3 regions of the Klebsiella sp. R445 genome follow, and region 2 is predicted to be linked to each of the others. Evidence: predicted binding sites of a transcription regulator. Region 2 holds the regulator's gene; each other region holds the start of a gene.
What was found. Region 2 encodes LexA, which represses DNA repair genes until DNA is damaged. Its sites were predicted from a motif close to TNCTGTATGTACATACAGNA; they were not measured.
Positions count from the first base shown of each region.

Region 1: the regulator LexA is predicted to act here: its motif matches at 1,717-1,736, upstream of rmuC (DNA recombination protein RmuC).
Region 3: the regulator LexA is predicted to act here: its motif matches at 1,635-1,654, upstream of dinB (DNA polymerase IV).

Region 1 is NZ_CP180446.1:2,956,516-2,959,795, forward strand. It holds gene ubiE (bifunctional demethylmenaquinone methyltransferase/2-methoxy-6-polyprenyl-1,4-benzoquinol methylase UbiE) at 1-158, opposite strand, end outside; gene rmuC (DNA recombination protein RmuC) at 225-1,673, opposite strand; gene udp (uridine phosphorylase) at 1,813-2,574, opposite strand; gene ACMYSN_RS13835 (dienelactone hydrolase family protein) at 2,959-3,280, shown strand, end outside.
Region 2 is NZ_CP180446.1:2,850,208-2,853,487, forward strand. It holds gene dinF (MATE family efflux transporter) at 1-948, opposite strand, end outside; gene lexA (transcriptional repressor LexA) at 1,017-1,625, opposite strand; gene ACMYSN_RS13350 (diacylglycerol kinase) at 1,763-2,131, opposite strand; gene plsB (glycerol-3-phosphate acyltransferase) at 2,261-3,280, shown strand, end outside.
Region 3 is NZ_CP180446.1:2,166,714-2,169,993, reverse strand. It holds gene nqrE (NADH:ubiquinone reductase (Na(+)-transporting) subunit E) at 1-83, shown strand, start outside; gene nqrF (NADH:ubiquinone reductase (Na(+)-transporting) subunit F) at 95-1,318, shown strand; gene nqrM ((Na+)-NQR maturation NqrM) at 1,321-1,536, shown strand; gene dinB (DNA polymerase IV) at 1,672-2,727, shown strand; gene ACMYSN_RS10120 (GNAT family protein) at 2,730-3,185, shown strand; gene pepD (zinc-binding metallopeptidase family protein) at 3,220-3,280, opposite strand, start outside.

The DNA of each region.
Region 1 (3,280 bases), 110 kb from region 2:
CGCTTCCACAAGCGATGAATACCGAACGACATCAGATCATTCATAACATCATATTTCGCGGCCACAGAATGGAATACATGTGCCACCATGTCCGCCTTCTGCTCTTTGGCTACCGTCTGAAAACCAAAGTGCGTCGTTTCTTGTGAATCCTCAACCATCTCAATGCCTGCTTATCAAGAAAATGTTCGTCGAGTGTAACAGATTCAGCGCATTTCCCATACGCTTCAACGTGGCGTAGAGGGCTCCGCAGACATCTTCTGGTGGGCCGGGTCGGACATAAATTCGTTATCTTCCAGCGCGTTTTCGTCCTCTTCAGAACGATATTCATCATCCTGGGCGGTCGCCTGTTCAACTAAATCAGGATTAATCTCGCGCTTGACCTCTACGCCCAGTTCACGGAAGGACTCGGCCTGCACCAGCAGGTTGCCGCGCCCGGAGGCCAGCTTTTTCATCGCCTGGTGATAGTTATCCTGCGCTTTGTCGAGGCTCTGCCCGATAGCCGACATATCGTCGACGAACAGCCGCATTTTGTCGTACAGGCGCCCTGCACGCTCGGCGATTTTCTGTGCATTACGGCTCTGGTGTTCATAGCGCCATAGGTTGGCAATCGTGCGCAGCGCCACCAGCAGCGTGGTCGGGCTGACCAGCATGATGTTGTGCTTCAGCGCTTCGGTGATCAGTTCAGGTTGACGGTCTATCGCCAGCAGGAATGCCGGCTCGACGGGGATAAACATCAGGACATAGTCGAGCGAACGCAGGCCCGGCAGCTGTTGATAGTCTTTGCGCCCCAGCAAACGAATATGGTTACGCACCGAGGCGATATGCTCCTGCAGCGCCGCCTCGCGGGTGTAGTCATCTTCGGCGTTAAAATAGCGTTCATAGGCGACGAGGGTCATTTTGGCATCAATGACCACGTCTTTCCCCTGCGGCAGACGGACGATCACATCGGGCTGCATGCGTGAACGACCTTCCGTTTCGATGCTCACCTGGGTCTGGTACTCGTAACCCTCGCGCAGCCCGGATGCCTCCAGCACGCGGGTTAACACCACTTCTCCCCAGTTGCCCTGGGTTTTGTTATCCCCTTTGAGCGCCCGGGTCAGGTTCAGCGCTTCCTGAGCCATCTGGGCATTCAACTGCTGCAGGTTGCGAATTTCATGCGCCAGAGTATGCCGCTCGCGCGCCTCCTGACCAAAACTGTCCTGCACCTGGCGTCGGAAACCGTCCAGCTGTTCACGCAACGGCGTCAGCAGGCCGTGCAGGCTCTGCCGGTTCTGTTCATCCACGCGGCGGTTGCTGTGTTCAAAAATGCGGTTTGCCAGGTTTTCAAACTGCTCGCTCAGGCGCTGCTCGCTGTTGACCATCTGGCGAATTTTATCTTCCGCATGCATGCGGGTAGATTCAAGACGAGTGGTGACCTCACGGAGGTCGGCCTCCAGCGAGCTGTTGATTTCACGCAGGCTGCGCAGCTCGTTGTTCAGCAGCTCGCACTCGTCGCGCCAGTGGGCCTCCTGTACCAGCTGCTGGCGCGCGGCGCTGAGCTCGATGTCCAGCTCACGACGCTCTTCAATCAGATCGGCACGGATTTGGTCGGCTCTGGCTTTGGTCGCCAGCCATCCAGCAACCAGCCCGACGGCCAGCGCCACGATGGCACTTATCATAATCGAGATATCCACAACGCCCCCTGCGGCAACGGCTTACGGCACAAAAATAGAATTGTGCTGTACAAACGTCCAGTTGAAAAGGAATTTCCTGCGAGGCGCTGCGCAAAAAAGAAAGGCCGGAAGATCCGGCCTGGCATTAAGAGAGGGGGAACTACAGCAGGCGGCGTGCCGCTTCCACCACGATTTTTACCGCGTGGCTTTCTGTTTTCTTCATGGTTTCAGCATTCGGAATTTCCTGCTGGGTACGGTTCACGATAACCCCGGCCACCATCCCGGCACGCAGGCCCTGGCTGGCGCACATGGTCAGCAGCGTCGCCGATTCCATTTCGTAGTTCATCACGCCCATTGACTGCCACTCTTCCATCGAGCCTTTGAAACGGTTGACGACACGACCTGAGAAGGTGTCGTAACGCTCCTGGCCTGGGTAGAAGGTATCAGACGATGCTGTTACGCCAATATGCGTGGTCGCGCCGATCGATTTCGCCGCTTCAACCAGCGCAGTGGTGCACGCAAAGTCAGCCACTGCCGGATATTCCATTGGTGCAAAGTGCAGGCTCGCGCCGTCAAGGCGCACGGATGCGGTGGTCACCAGCACGTCGCCGACATTGATGTGCGGCTGGATTGCGCCGGTGGTGCCGATACGCAGGAAAGTACGAACCCCCAGTTGAGCCAGTTCTTCAACGGCGATGGAGGTGGACGGGCCACCGATACCGGTGGAGCACACGATAACCGGCTTGCCATCAAGCTCGGCACGCCAGGAGGTAAATTCGCGATGAGATGCCAGCTTGACCGGCTTATCCATCAGCGCGGCGATCTTTTCCACACGCTCCGGATCGCCAGGGACGATAGCCAGCGTAGCCCCTTGTAAATCGTTTTTGGTGAGGCCGAGATGAAAAACATCAGACTTAGACATAAAAAACTCCTCTGTGGGTCGAATTATCAGCAGAAGCAAAACGGTACTTTACAGAAGCTATCCGCATAATTTTGTGATGCCAATCACTACAGGTGAAAATCATTGCAATGATTTTCCATTAAAAAGTGATAAACATCACATTAACAAGTTATATTCACCGTGCCTGAACAAAAGATAGCCTGTTTGAGGCAGTGTGGTTCGTTAACGTCCGATCGATAACGTCTATACCCGCCATACTTCAAGCTGCATAGGTGTTGGCTGCGCCCCAGTCAGTTACCAGTGTAAGCTCCTGGGGATTTACGGCCTTGCCGCCTTTATGCAACTTGCCGTATTTAGGGTCTATAGTTATCGGTGCGCTAATAATTAAAGGGTACGGAGAATACCATGACCACAACCAAGCAACCTGGCTTTGCGCCTGCAGCCACGCCGCATGCTTCTACCGCTGTTCATACCTCGGAGGAGAGCATTATCACTGGCGAAACGTCGATCCCGACTCAGGGAGAGAATATGCCGGCGTACCACGCTCGCCCGAAAAACGCTGATGGCCTGCTGCCGGTCGTTATCGTGGTGCAGGAGATTTTCGGCGTTCATGAACATATCCGCGACATTTGCCGCCGTCTGGCACAGGAAGGATATCTGGCGATCGCACCAGAACTCTACTTCCGCCAGGGCGATCCTAATGATTACACCGACATCCCCACGCTGT
Region 2 (3,280 bases):
CTGACGGCAGGCCGCCCGCCAGACCTCAAGCAACTGACTGCCATCTCGCGCGCCATAGGCCTGCCCGGAGTGGGCTTCGACGGCGTAGGCAAACCCATCCAGCGCATAGGCGGTGAAGGTCAGCATGGTCATCAGGAGGGCGTTGACGGCGACGATATCGCCCCCGAGACGAGCCCCGAAAACGGTCACCGCCCCGAAGCACAGCTGCAGCAGTAAGGAGCGCAGCATGATATCGCGGTTTAATGCCAGCAGCCGTCGCACATCCCCGCGCCAGGCATTCTTCAGTATGCTGAAGGACACGCCACGCAGCACCAGCACGTGCCTTGCCATCAATAGCCCGATGATAAAGGTGGCGTATTCAGCGACCACCGTCGCCAGCGCGGCCCCCTGCACGTTCATGTGCAGGCCCATCACCAGCCACAGGTCGAGGACAATATTCAGCAGGTTGCCAACCACCAGCAGGATCACCGGCGCGCGGGCATACTGCACGCCCAGCAGCCAGCCAAGCAGCACCAGGTTTGCCAGCGAGGCCGGAGCGCTAAGCCAACGAATATCCAGGAAGCGTTGTGCCTGTTCCAGAACCGCCTGATTGCCGCCCACGATATGCAACGCCAGGTCGATCAGCGGTGCCCGGAACAGGACAATCATCAGGCCGGCCCCTAAGGCCAGCCCCAATGGCTGCACCAACGCCCGCGCCAGACGGAGGGGGTCTTTTGCGCCAAAGGCCTGAGCCGTCAGCCCGGTGGTGCTCATCCGCAGGAAAAGCAGCAGCATGAAAAGGAAACTGGTGGTCGTGGCACCCACCGCGACGCCGCCGAGATAAACCGGGCTGTCGAGGTGGCCGATAACGGCGGTATCAACCAGACCCAGCAGCGGGACGGTGATATTGGAGAAAATCATGGGTAGCGCCAGGCGCCACAGGGCTTTATCAGCGGCGTGAAAGAGCATAGGAAAGAGCCTGACTGAGAGAAGACAGCGCAGCATCATCCATCAGACGATGCTGCGTGGTGAAGGTGTTACAGCCACTCTCCGTTGCGGATCACGCCAACGGCCAGCCCTTCAATAGTGAAATTTTGTTCGCGCAGATTCACCACGATCGGTGAAAACTCGCTGTTTTCTGGCAGGAGTTCGACGATGTTGCCCTGTTTTTTAAGGCGTTTAACCGTCACTTCTTCGTCGATACGCGCCACGACAACCTGGCCATTACGCACATCCTGCGTTTTATGCACTGCCAGCAGATCGCCGTCGAGGATACCGATATCTTTCATCGACATACCGCTAACGCGCAGCAGGAAATCGGCATTCGGCTTGAACATCGCCGGGTCGACCTGGAAATGGCCTTCGATATGCTGCTGAGCCAGCAGCGGCTCACCGGCGGCCACGCGGCCGATCAGCGGCAGACCGGGTTCTTCTTCCGTCAGCAGACGAATACCGCGGGAGGCACCAGAGATAATCTCGATTGCGCCTTTACGGGCCAGCGCTTTCAGGTGCTCTTCCGCCGCGTTCGGAGAACGGAACCCCAAGCGCTGAGCAATTTCCGCACGCGTCGGCGGCATGCCCGTCTGGCTGATATGATCCCGAATGAGATCAAACACCTCTTGCTGCCTGGTCGTTAACGCTTTCATCCCGCCCCCTGGGTGTATATACAGTTATGCTGTGAGTATATACAGTTAACGGTGATTTTGGAATCAAATTTCACACAAAAATCAGGAGATACTTTCCATTTTTGCGCAGCCGATCGCCCATCACGCCTGGCGACGAATTAATGGTAATGCGCCCACAGCAAAAGCCCCCAGGTGATCAGCGCGATCGCGATAGCCAACAGTACCGCCGCGGACCCCATATCTTTCGCGCGCCCTGACAGTTCATGGTGTTCCGGGCCAATACGGTCCACCACCGCCTCAATCGCGCTATTAATAATTTCGACTATCATCACTAACAGGACCGAGCCGATCAGCAGCACACGGGTGATAGCGTCAACGTCCAGCCAGCAGGCGATCGCCACGGCAATAATCGCGGCGACGCCTTCCTGACGAAAGGCGGCCTCATTTATCCATGCCGCACGGAACCCTTTCCAGGAATAACCTGCCGCTTTAATAATTCGGGTTAACCCAGTGGTATTATTGGCCATCAAAAGAACCTTTTTATGTAAATGACGTCAATGAGTGTACGCGTTTGCCGTGTGGCAACGGAAATTTTGCGCGCTTTCTGTTATTCTTGCCGCGCATTTGCATGATTAACCAGAGGCTTCACATCGTTTATGTCCGGCTGGCAACGAATTTACTATAAATTACTGAATTTACCATTACGGGTGCTGGTAAAAAGCAAGTCTATTCCCGCAGAACCTGCTCAGGAATTAGGGCTGGATACCTCGCGTCCTATTATGTATGTCCTGCCTTATAACTCGAAGGCAGACCTGCTGACGCTGCGCGCCCAGTGCCTCGAGCACGATTTACCTGACCCGCTCGAACCGCTGGAAATCGACGGTGCTCTGCTGCCGCGCTACGTCTTCATCCACGGCGGCCCGCGTGTATTCACCTATTACACGCCGAAAGAAGAGTCCATCAAGCTGTTCCACGACTACCTGGATCTGCACCGTAACCATCCTGACCTGGACGTGCAAATGGTGCCGGTGTCGGTGATGTTCGGCCGCGCGCCAGGACGTGAGAAAGGCGAAGTGAACCCGCCGCTGCGCATGCTGAACGGCATTCAGAAATTCTTCGCCGTGCTGTGGCTGGGACGTGACAGCTTTGTCCGCTTCTCCCCGCCGGTGTCGCTGCGCAGAATGGCTACCGAGCACGGTACCGATAAAATTATCGCCCAGAAACTGGCACGTGTCGCGCGTATGCACTTCGCCCGCCAGCGTCTGGCGGCCGTCGGCCCGCGCCTGCCCGCGCGTCAGGACCTGTTCAACAAGCTGCTGGCCTCAAAAGCCATCGCCCGTGCGGTGGAAGATGAAGCGCGCAGCAAGAAAATCTCCCACGAGAAAGCACAGCAGAACGCCGTCGCGCTGATGGAAGAGATCGCGGCTAACTTCTCCTACGAGATGATTCGCCTGACCGACCGCGTGCTCGGGTTTACCTGGAACCGTCTGTATCAGGGGATCAATGTCCATAACGCCGAGCGCGTGCGTCAGCTGGCGCATGAAGGGCACGAAATTGTCTACGTGCCGTGTCACCGTAGCCATATGGACTACCTGCTGCTCTCCTACGTGCTGTATCACCAGGGTCTGGTGCCGCCGCACATCGCCGCCGGTATCAACCTGAACTTCTGGCCAGCA
Region 3 (3,280 bases), 680 kb from region 2:
GTCTGCGCGGGTTAGGGATCACCTTTATTACCACGGGTCTGATGGCGCTGGGCTTTATGTCATTCTCCGGTGTGCAGCTATAAGGGCGGAAAGTATGGAAATTATTCTTGGCGTAGTGATGTTCACGATGATCGTGCTGGTGCTGTCGGGGCTGATCCTGGTGGCACGATCGAAGCTGGTCAACGCTGGTGATGTGGTCATTGAAATTAACAATGAAGCGGACAAACAGATCCGTACCCCGGCGGGCGATAAGCTGCTGAACACGCTGTCCAGCAACGGCATCTTCGTCTCTTCAGCCTGCGGCGGCGGTGGTTCCTGTGGCCAGTGTCGGGTCACGATAAAAGAGGGCGGCGGCGATATCCTGCCTACCGAACTGTCCCACATTACCAAGCGTGAGGCGAAAGAGGGCTGTCGTCTGGCCTGCCAGGTCGCGGTAAAACAAAACATGAAGATCGAGCTCCCGGAAGAGATCTTCGGGGTGAAAAAATGGGAGTGTGAAGTTATCTCGAATGATAACAAAGCAACTTTCATTAAGGAGCTCAAGCTGCGGGTGCCGGATGGCGAAGCCGTTCCGTTCCGCGCCGGGGGCTATATCCAGATTGAGTGCCCGTCGCACAAAGTGGCCTACGCGGACTTCGATGTGCCGGACGAGTACCGTTCTGACTGGGATAAATTCAACCTGTTCCGCTACGTTTCCGACGTCAAAGAGCCGACGCTGCGCGCCTATTCAATGGCGAACTACCCGGATGAGAAAGGCATTATTATGCTTAACGTGCGTATCGCCACGCCGCCGCCGAAGGTTCCGGACGCCCCGCCGGGGATTATGTCTTCGTATATCTGGTCGCTGAAAGCCGGTGATAAGGTGACGATTTCCGGGCCGTTTGGCGAGTTCTTTGCCAAAGACACCGACGCTGAAATGGTCTTTATCGGCGGTGGTGCGGGTATGGCGCCGATGCGTTCGCATATTTTCGACCAGCTGAAACGGCTGCACAGTAAGCGTAAAATCAGCTTCTGGTACGGTGCGCGTTCGCTGCGTGAAATGTTCTACGACGACGAGTTTGAACAGCTGGCCCGTGAGAATCCGAACTTCACCTTCCACGTTGCTCTGTCAGACCCGCTGCCGGAAGACAACTGGAACGGCCATACCGGCTTTATTCACAATGTGCTGTATGAAAACTACCTGCGCGATCACCCGGCCCCGGAAGACTGCGAGTTCTATATGTGCGGGCCGCCGGTGATGAATGCCGCGGTGATCAAGATGCTGAAAGATCTTGGCGTTGAGGATGAAAACATCATGCTGGATGACTTTGGAGGTTGATGATGTTGACGGTGTTTGTGGCAACCTTTGTGATTTTCGCGCTGGTGATCCTCGGAATGTCTCTGGGGTATCTGATCAAGCGTAAAAGCATCCAGGGTAGCTGTGGCGGTATCACTGCGCTGGGAATCGAAAAGGTGTGTGATTGCCCTGAGCCGTGCGATGCGCGTAAAAAACGCCTGGCCCGCGAGGCGCAACGCCAGCAAAACCGTATCCTCTGAGCGTCTCTTGCTCCCCTGATGCCCGGCAGCGCATAGCGATGCCGGGCATTTTCTTTATGTCAGAGCGATCCTCGTACACTTCTCATTTACCTCATTTGTGCTGTATACTTGTCCAGTGGTAAGTGGGGGCTCACTATGCGTAAAATCATTCATGTCGATATGGACTGCTTCTTTGCGGCGGTCGAGATGCGTGACAACCCGGCGCTACGGGATATCCCGATCGCCATCGGCGGCAGCCGGGTACAGCGCGGCGTTATCAGTACGGCTAACTATCCGGCGCGTAAATTTGGCGTGCGTAGCGCCATGCCCACCGCGATGGCCCTCAAACTGTGCCCGCATCTGACGCTGCTCCCCGGCCGCTTTGATGCCTACAAGGCCGCGTCATCGCATATTCGCGAAATATTCTCACGCTACACCTCGCTGATTGAACCGCTGTCGTTGGATGAAGCCTATCTCGACGTCAGTGACAGCCTTCACTGTCAGGGATCGGCCACGCTGATGGCCGAAGAGATCCGCCGGAGCATTTTCGACGAACTCCAGCTGACCGCCTCCGCCGGGATCGCGCCGGTCAAATTTTTAGCCAAGATTGCCTCCGATATGAATAAGCCCAACGGCCAGTTTGTGATTGCGCCGCATCAGGTCGCAGAATTTGTGCGCACGCTGCCGCTGGCGAAGATCCCCGGAGTGGGGAAGGTCTCGGCGGCGAAGCTGGAAGGCATGGGGTTGCGTACCTGTGAAGATGTCCAGAAAAGCGACCTTGCAATGCTGCTCCAGCGCTTTGGCAAACTTGGTCGTATTCTGTGGGAGCGCAGTCAGGGGATCGACGAGCGCGAGATCAACAATACCCGGCAGCGTAAATCGGTGGGCGTTGAGCGTACCCTGATTGAGGACATCCATGAGTGGGCCGATTGCGAAGCGATCATCGAAAACCTCTACCAGGAGCTGGAACGGCGGCTGGTGAAGGTCAAACCGGACCTGCTGATCGCCCGTCAGGGAGTGAAGCTGAAGTTTAATGATTTTCAACTGACCACCCAGGAGCATGTCTGGCCGCGGCTGAACAAAGCCGATCTAATTTCAACGGCCCATAAAGCCTGGCATGAGCGGCGGGGCGGCCGCGGGGTCAGGTTGGTGGGGTTACACGTCACGTTACTCGACCCGCAGCTCGAGCGACAGCTGGTATTAGGATTATAACAATGCTGACGATCAGGCTGTATCAGGAAAACGACTTTGCGGCACTGTGCTCCCTTTTTCTACGGGCGATTCAACAGACCGCCAGCGAGGATTATTCCCCACCGCAGATTGCCGCCTGGGCGCAGGTGGATGAGGCGCGCTGGCGGCAAAAAATGGCGCAATCTCAGGTGTGGGTGGCGCTACTTGACCAGCAGCCGGTGGGGTTTATTACCGCCGTGGACCACTATATCGATTTACTGTTCGTTTCCCCGGCTCATAGCCGTCAGGGCATTGCCAACCGGCTGCTCGAGACACTCTCTGCGCAGATCCCGTCCGGTACGCTGACGGTGGAGTCGAGCATCACGGCCAAACCGTTTTTTGAGCATCATGGATTCAGGGTGGTGGAACAGCAGCACGTGGACGTGCGCGGTGAGACGTTGATCAATTACAGAATGAAGAAGGTGAGGTCGCCCGGATAAGCGTTCATCCGGGCGAGGTTGACGCAGATAAAACTTATTTTGCCGGAATCGCTTTCAGCAGTTCCGTCAGCAGCGTCCAGTACTGGCCCACGCTT